Regions from separate parts of the Metabacillus litoralis genome, predicted to be linked through region 1. Evidence: riboswitches for the same ligand, from Rfam matches in the RefSeq annotation. Region 1 holds a riboswitch; the other holds the start of a gene.
The links. Region 1 has a riboswitch for S-adenosylmethionine ahead of D9842_RS15835 (methionine ABC transporter ATP-binding protein). Riboswitches for the same ligand answer to the same signal wherever they lie in the genome.
Positions count from the first base shown of each region.

Region 2: linked by a shared signal. The riboswitch ahead of metK (methionine adenosyltransferase) and the one ahead of D9842_RS15835 (methionine ABC transporter ATP-binding protein) in region 1 are both predicted to bind S-adenosylmethionine.

Region 1 covers NZ_CP033043.1:3,168,138-3,172,360, reverse strand. The annotation lists gene D9842_RS15840 (O-acetylhomoserine aminocarboxypropyltransferase/cysteine synthase family protein) at 7-1,320, shown strand; SAM riboswitch class I at 1,516-1,622, shown strand; gene D9842_RS15835 (methionine ABC transporter ATP-binding protein) at 1,727-2,752, shown strand; gene D9842_RS15830 (methionine ABC transporter permease) at 2,745-3,413, shown strand; gene D9842_RS15825 (MetQ/NlpA family ABC transporter substrate-binding protein) at 3,426-4,223, shown strand, end outside.
Region 2 covers NZ_CP033043.1:2,913,536-2,917,758, reverse strand. The annotation lists gene pckA (phosphoenolpyruvate carboxykinase (ATP)) at 1-823, opposite strand, end outside; SAM riboswitch class I at 1,153-1,424, shown strand; gene metK (methionine adenosyltransferase) at 1,649-2,845, shown strand; gene D9842_RS14490 (sensor histidine kinase) at 2,871-4,223, opposite strand, start outside.

The DNA.
Region 1 (4,223 bases):
AAGAAGATGAAAGAGAAACTTTATCGCCCAGAAACTGTAACCATTCATGGAGGGTTAAAGAAAGATTCAATGACAGGTGCAAGAGCTGTTCCAATTTATCAATCAAATGCTTATTTATTTGAAAATACCGAGCATGCGGCAAATTTATTTGGATTAAAGGAGCCTGGATATATTTATACAAGAATTCATAATCCAACTTCATCTGTCTTTGAAGAAAGAATTGCTGAACTGGAAGGTGGAATCGGAAGTTTAGCTGTAGCAAGTGGAATGGCAGCGATTACATTGTCAGTTTTAAACCTAGCTGGTTCTGGTGATGAAATCGTATCAGCCTCTACATTATATGGAGGTACATATAACTTATTTGCTAACACATTACCAAAGTACGGAATCAATACGGTTTTTGTTGATCCAAAGAATCCGGAAAATTTCCGATCTGCTATTACTCCGAAAACAAAAGCTATTTTTGCAGAGACAATTGGAAATCCAAGCTTAGATGTTCTTGATATCGAGGCAGTTGCTGAAATTGCTCATGAAGCTGGAATTCCATTGATTGTGGATAACACATTTGCCACACCGTATCTATGCAGACCTATCGATCATGGTGCCGACATTGTTGTTCATTCTGCAACAAAATGGTTGCTTGGGAATGGTACAACTCTTGGTGGAGTCATTGTAGATGGAGGTAAATTTGACTGGAATAGTCCAAAATTCCCTGGGTTTACAACTCCTGATCCTAGCTATCATGATTTAGTTTATGCTGAAGCATTAGGAGAACAAGCGTATATTATTAAAGCGAGAGTTCAGTTATTAAGAGATTTAGGCCCAGCTATTAGCCCATACAATGCCTTTCAATTTAATCTTGGTCTAGAAACCCTTCATGTCCGTATGAAGGAACATGTATCAAATGCAAGGAAAATGGTGCAATATTTAGAAAGTCACCCAGCTGTTGAGTGGGTTCTATACCCTGAAAATAGCCAACACCCTGCGAAGGACTTAGCTGCTAAATACTTACCTAAGGGTGCTGGTTCTGTAGTAGTATTCGGTATCAAGGGCGGAAGAGAGGCTGGTGCAGCTCTTATTAACAACGTTGAACTTTGGTCACATGTAGCAAATGTTGGAGATGCGAAAAGCTTAATCATTCATCCTGCGAGTACAACTCATCAACAACTAGGCGTTGAAGATTTAAAGAAATCTGGTGTAACAGAAGATTTGATCCGCTTATCAGTAGGAATTGAACATATAGAGGATTTAATAGAAGATTTAGATCAAGCTATTTTTGAAGCAACAGGTGTAAAAGGAATGGAGAAAGTAAATTCTTAATTAATGAAATATTCTAATAATATTATTTATTGTATAATATTGAAAAGGGTTGCAGATAAATGCAACCCTTTTCATATTTGAAATGTAAAATCACAGTGAAAAAAGTAAGCTATTTTAAGAAAATAAATAATTGACATTGATTTTCAACACATGATACAATCACAATCGTACTTAAAAAGACAATCAAATATTTAACTCTTATCAAGAGAGGTGGAGGGAAGTGCCCGATGAAGCCCGGCAACCATCAGTTCATTCTGAAATGGTGCCAATTCACACAAAGCAGATGCTTTGAGAGATGAGAGAAAGGTATTCAAGCGCCTTTCTGCTCATTTTGCAGGAAGGTTTTTTATATGTAAAAAAATGAACGGTAGAAAATAGTAAAGGAATAAAGGAAGAAGGTGACAAAATGATAACATTATCAAATGTTAATAAAGTTTATAAAACAAAGAGCGGCTCTGTTCAAGCTGTTAACAATGTAAACCTTGAAATTAAAAAAGGTGAAATATTCGGAGTTATAGGATATAGTGGAGCCGGAAAAAGTTCATTGATCCGTTTGTTAAATGGACTAGAAAAACCAACTAGTGGGGAAGTCGTTGTGGCAGGTAGTCAGATTGGCTCAATTTCTGGTACAAAGTTGCGTAAAGCACGCTTAGAAATAAGCATGATCTTTCAACACTTTAACTTATTGTGGTCAAGAACAGTGAGAGAGAATATTGCATTTCCTTTAGAAATTGCAGGAGTAAGTAAAGCGAAACGACTTAAACGTGTTGATGAGCTTATTAAGCTGGTTGGACTGGAAGGAAGAGAGAATGCATACCCTTCTCAACTTAGTGGTGGTCAAAAACAACGTGTTGGGATTGCCAGAGCGTTAGCGAATAATCCCAAGGTTTTATTATGTGATGAAGCTACATCAGCACTTGATCCCCAAACAACAGATTCAATTCTAGACCTGCTTGTTGATATTAATAAACGACTAGGCTTAACAATCGTATTAATTACACATGAAATGCATGTCATTCGTAAAATTTGTCATCGAGTAGCTGTTATGGAAAATGGTGAAGTGGTTGAACAAGGAAATGTATTGGATGTTTTCAGAAACCCTCAGAAACCTATAACAAAAACGTTCGTTAAACAAATCTCAGAGCCGGATGATACGAAGGAAGCAATTGACCTACTACTAGAAAATTATCGTTCTGGAAAAGTACTTCAGCTAACATTTGTTGGTGAAGGTACAGAAAGACCATTGATTAGCAATATTATTAGGAAATTTAATATTGAAGTGAATATTGTACAAGGTAAAATTTCACAAACGCAAAATGGCTCTTATGGTTCATTATTTTTGCATATAGATGGAGATCTTGATGAAATTAACCGTGCAGTTGCTTATATTGGAGAACAACAAGTAGAAGTGGAGGTGCTGGCGAATGCTTAATCAGTTTCTTCCAAATGTAAAATGGGAAAAAGTATGGGAGGCAACTTATGAAACAACTTACATGACAGGAGTTTCGGTTGTCGTCACTTTTTTCTTAGGAATTATACTTGGTTTACTTTTATTCTTAACTTCAAAAGGCAATATCTGGGGTAACAGTATACTTAATACAATTTTATCTGGAATCGTAAATATATTTCGGTCAATTCCGTTTATTATCCTTGTTATTTTACTCTTACCCTTCACTAAAGTTGTAGTTGGGTCAATTCTGGGAGAAAATGCTGCTTTACCCGCACTAATTATTGGATCCGCTCCATTTTACGCAAGGATGGTTGAGCTTGCTTTAAGGGAAGTTGACAAAGGTGTTATTGAAGCAGCTAAATCGATGGGAGCAAAAACGTCGACAATTATGTTGAGAGTACTATTACCGGAATCTTTACCAGCTTTGGTTTCAGGGATTACAGTTACTGCAATCGCATTGGTTGGTTATACAGCTATGGCCGGAGTAGTAGGTGCTGGAGGTCTTGGTGACCTTGCTTATCGAGAAGGATTCCAGCGTAATAATTTTGAAGTAACCATTGTAGCAACCATTTTTATCTTAATTATTGTGTTTATTATCCAATTTATTGGAGATATATTAGTTAAAGCTATCGATAAACGTTAGGAGGAAAAAATGATGAAAAAATATCTTTTATCACTAGTATTAACAATTTTCGCTATTCTACTTGTTGCATGTGGCGGAGGCGAAAATGAAACAACTCAAGAAGAAAACACAGGGACTGAGCAAGAAACGAAAGTACTAAAAGTTGGAGCGACAACTGTTCCTCATGCAGAAATTTTAGAAGAAGCAAAACCACTGTTAGCAGACAAAGGTATTGAATTAGACATCGAAGAGTTTTCAGATTATCCATTAATTAACCCAGCGCTTGCTGAAGGTGACCTGGATGCAAACTATTTCCAGCATGTTCCATATTTAGACAATGCAATTAAAGAAAATGATTTTGATCTTGCAAATGTTGGAGCAATTCATATTGAGCCTTTTGGTATTTACTCAAAAGAATACAAAACACTTGAAGAGTTACCTGAAGGTGCAAAAATTATCATGAGTAACAACGTTGCAGAAATGGGACGCGTGTTAGCACTACTTGAAGAAAAAGGTCTAATTAAATTAAATCCAGGTGTTGATAAAATTAATGCAACAAAAGATGATATCGTTGAAAATGCTAAAAACCTAGAAATTGATGATAGTGTTGCACCAGAAATGTTGGCAAGTGCTTATGAAAATAACGAAGGTGATGCAGTTATTATCAATGGTAACTACGCACTTGCAGCAGGATTAAATCCAGCAGAAGATGCTGTAGCTCTAGAAGCTGGTGAAAATAACCCTTATGCAAACATCATTGTTGTTCGTAGTGAGGATAAAGACAAGGAAGAGATTAAGACTCTTGTAGAAGTATTAAAATCTCAAGAAATT
Region 2 (4,223 bases), 250 kb from region 1:
TACACTTTGCATAGCAACCACCTTCAATATTAAAAATGCCAGAAGTAGACCATCCATGTTCATCATCACCAATTAAACGACGGTTAGGGTCAGCAGATAACGTTGTTTTCCCTGTGCCAGAAAGTCCAAAAAACAGAGCAACATCACCTTCAAAGCCAACATTTGCTGAGCAATGCATAGGGAGGATGTTATTTTCAGGTAATAATAAATTCATAACTGAGAATACAGATTTCTTCATTTCGCCAGCATATTCAGTGCCACCGATTAAAATCGTTCTTTTCTCAAAGGAAATGATAATGAATGTTTCTGATTTTGTACCATCAACTTCTGGATCAGCTTTAAAATGAGGAGCTGATAAAATAGTAAAAGGTAGTTCCTTTGACTCGTTTTCTTGTTCTTGGTCTTTAATAAACAGTTGACTTGCAAAAAGATTATGCCAGGCAAACTCATTTATAATTTTTAGTGGTAACTGAAAGCGAGGGTCAGCACCTGCAAATCCATCAAATATAAAGATTTCATCTCGTTTCTTAAGGTGTGAAATCATTTTACTGTATAAGCGATCAAATGCCTCTTCTGAAATAGGCTGATTCACTGGACCCCAATTTATTTTACTTTTTACTGAACTTTCGTCTACAATAAACTTATCCTCTGGTGATCTCCCGGTATAAGCTCCGGTTGTTGCTCGAATTGCACCTGTTGATGTTAATAATCCTTCTTTACGTTCAAGTACTTTCTCAACAAGCTGTGCAACTGATAAATTATGTTTTGCATTCTCCCCATTAACAAGCTGATTAAGCTCATTTGTTATATCTGTAATATTCATCCCCATTACCTTCCTTCTAGAAAAGAATAATTTCCCTTATGTTGATAATTAGTATAACACATTAATTTTAATAAAACATACTATTTAGTGATTTGCTATCATTAAATTTTTGAATTGAAAAAATATTTTGCTATTAGAAAAACTTAAGCTTTGTACAACACATCACACTAGCACAATGTAGAAAAACAATTGATATTTATATTTCTATAGGATATGGGACACAATAGTGATAGACATCTATCAAATATTTTAATAAATCAATGGTAATAGTTGTCGATTTTTGTTGACACCAATAGGTTAGTGCGCTATGATATGTCCTTGAACGGATTCTCTTATCCCGAGCTGGTGGAGGGACAGGCCCTATGAAACCCAGCAACCTGCTATCAAAGGAAAGCGGCGACTGCGCACTAATTATATAGTTTTATTGAACAGTTTTCTTAGGTCTAGAATGATGCGAGAGCATCATTCAAGCAAGCGACAGCTTGCTTAGGCAACAAAGACCAATCTGTGGAACTATGTTAAACCGACGCAATCTAGAACGACATTTTCCGACGCAAAGGTGCTAACCTGAAGCAAGGCGAAAGCCCTTGATCGATAAGAGCGAAAGGCGATGAACGATGATAAACCTTTCCTCACATGGGAAAGGTTTTTTTTGATAACAGAAAAAAGTATTCTTCATTAGAGTTTTACCAGGACAAGCATGTGGTAAAGGTACATAATACTTCTGTTCACAAAATATGCCAACGTGATTTTCTAAAGGTCATACTTTGGGAAGAGTTCCGGATCAAATGAATGAACATGAATATGAGGAGGAAGCTTTTAATTATGTCTAAAAAACGTCTTTTTACTTCAGAATCTGTAACAGAAGGCCATCCAGATAAGATCTGTGACCAAATTTCAGATTCAATTCTTGATGCAATTATTGCAAAAGATCCAAATGCACGTGTAGCGTGTGAAACTTCTGTTACTACTGGTTTAGTGTTAGTTGCAGGAGAAATTACAACTAGTACGTATGTAGATATCCCAAAAATTGTCCGTGAAACAATCAAAGACATTGGTTACACTCGTGCTAAGTATGGTTTTGATGCGGAAACTTGTGCTGTATTAACATCAATCGATGAGCAATCAGCAGATATCGCTATGGGTGTAGACCAAGCTCTAGAAGCTCGTGAAGGTCAAATGTCAGATGAGGAAATTGAAGCAATTGGTGCAGGGGACCAAGGTTTAATGTTCGGGTTTGCATGTAATGAAACAAAAGAATTAATGCCACTTCCAATTTCGTTAGCACATAAATTATCACGTCGCTTAACAGAGGTTCGTAAAGATGAAATTCTTCCATACTTACGTCCTGATGGAAAAACACAGGTAACTGTTGAATATGATGAAAATAATAAACCAGTTCGTATTGATACAATTGTTATTTCAACTCAACATCATCCTGAAGTTACACTTGAGCAAATCCAGCGTAACCTAAAAGAGTATGTTATTAATCCTGTTGTTCCTGCAGAATTAATTGATGAAGAAACAAAATACTTTATTAATCCAACAGGTCGCTTCGTTATTGGTGGACCACAAGGAGATGCTGGATTAACTGGACGTAAAATCATTGTTGATACTTACGGTGGATATGCACGTCATGGCGGTGGAGCATTCTCTGGTAAAGATGCAACAAAGGTTGACCGTTCTGCAGCATATGCAGCTCGCTATGTAGCGAAAAACATCGTTGCAGCTGGTTTAGCTGATAAATGTGAAGTTCAATTAGCATATGCAATTGGCGTAGCACAGCCAGTATCTATTTCAATTGATACGTTCGGAACAGGAAAAGTTTCTGAAGAAGTATTAGTAGAAGTTGTTCGCAGTAATTTCGATTTACGTCCTGCTGGAATTATTAAAATGCTTGACTTAAGACGTCCTATTTACAAACAAACTGCAGCTTACGGACATTTTGGCCGTAATGATCTTGATCTTCCTTGGGAAAGAACAGATAAAGCAGATGCTTTAAATAAAGCTGCATTACAATAAGGTATAAAAGGTCTGATGTGAATGTTCACATCAGACCTTTTTTGTTGGAGCCAAGTTCGTTTGGGAATACAAGCGTAAACGTAGTACCTTTGCCGAGCTTACTATTGAATTCCATTCTACCCCCGTGCAAAAGAACTAATTGTTTTACAATAGCTAGTCCTAACCCAGTACCGCCTTCTTTACGGTTCCTTGCTTTATCTGCACGATAAAAACGTTCACCAATATGCATAATATCTTCTTCTGACATCCCGATTCCATTATCAGCAATAGAAAAGAAGATGCTTTCTTGATTTTGTGAGAGAGAGATCGAGATCGTTCCAGGTTTATCTGAGTATCTTATTGCGTTTTCAAGAAGGTTATATATAATTTGTTGTAGGCGGTCATGACTACCTATAATAATGATTTCATCGTCTAAGTGTTGCTGAAGGATTAATTGTTTTTCTTGGAGACGATGATAAAATCGATCCACAGTGTCATTTACTAATTGAGAGAAGGCAATAGGCTCTTTTATTAAAGGGTAATTTTCTCCTTCAAGCTGAGCTAAATCTAATAAATCATTAACAAGTCTTTGCATTCTCTCAGATTCTCGCTGAATAAGGGAAAGGTATTTTTCAGCTTCATCCTCAGTTTCATATAGTTTTTCTTGAAGCACCTCACTATATCCCTTTACATAACTTAATGGAGTTCTTAGTTCATGGGCGACGTTGGCTAAGAAGTCTTTTTTCTTTTGATCTGACTCATCCAATGCCTCTGACATCTGATTAAAGGTTTTGGATAATCCACCAATTTCATCAGACGTTCTTACGGGAATTCGATTTTTGAAGTTTCCTTTAGCAAGTTCTTTAGCATATTTTCTCATCTCATGGATAGGTTGCAAAATCGTATTGCTCATTGAATTCACGATTTTAAAGATAACTAAAAAGAAAATAATGCCAACAGCAATTAACAAAGGTGTTGTTCTATTAAAAACCTCTTCAATAGGGGCAAGCGGTAAATAAAGATAAATAATACCGACTAACTTATTATCATCAAGTAAGGGCACGACAACACCCATGATTTGTCGGTCAAATCTTTCTTCATAGCCTATCTTGATTAAATGCTCTCCACGTAATAAGTTTCTTCGCTCTTCTTCGCTAATTAAACCCTCATGATTAATTTCAAATGGTAAACATGCACTCAATTCTCTCGGGTTATTAACCAATAAAATCTCTGATTCACTAATTGTGTTATACCAACTAAGATGGGTCTTAAACTCATCTGAAATTTCGCCTGATGTATAACTACTTGCTAGCTTTAATCCTTCATTTAAAAGAGACTGCTCCACTTCATTTACATAAAGATTTCGATATAAATAATGAATAAATAAAAATGAAAACAA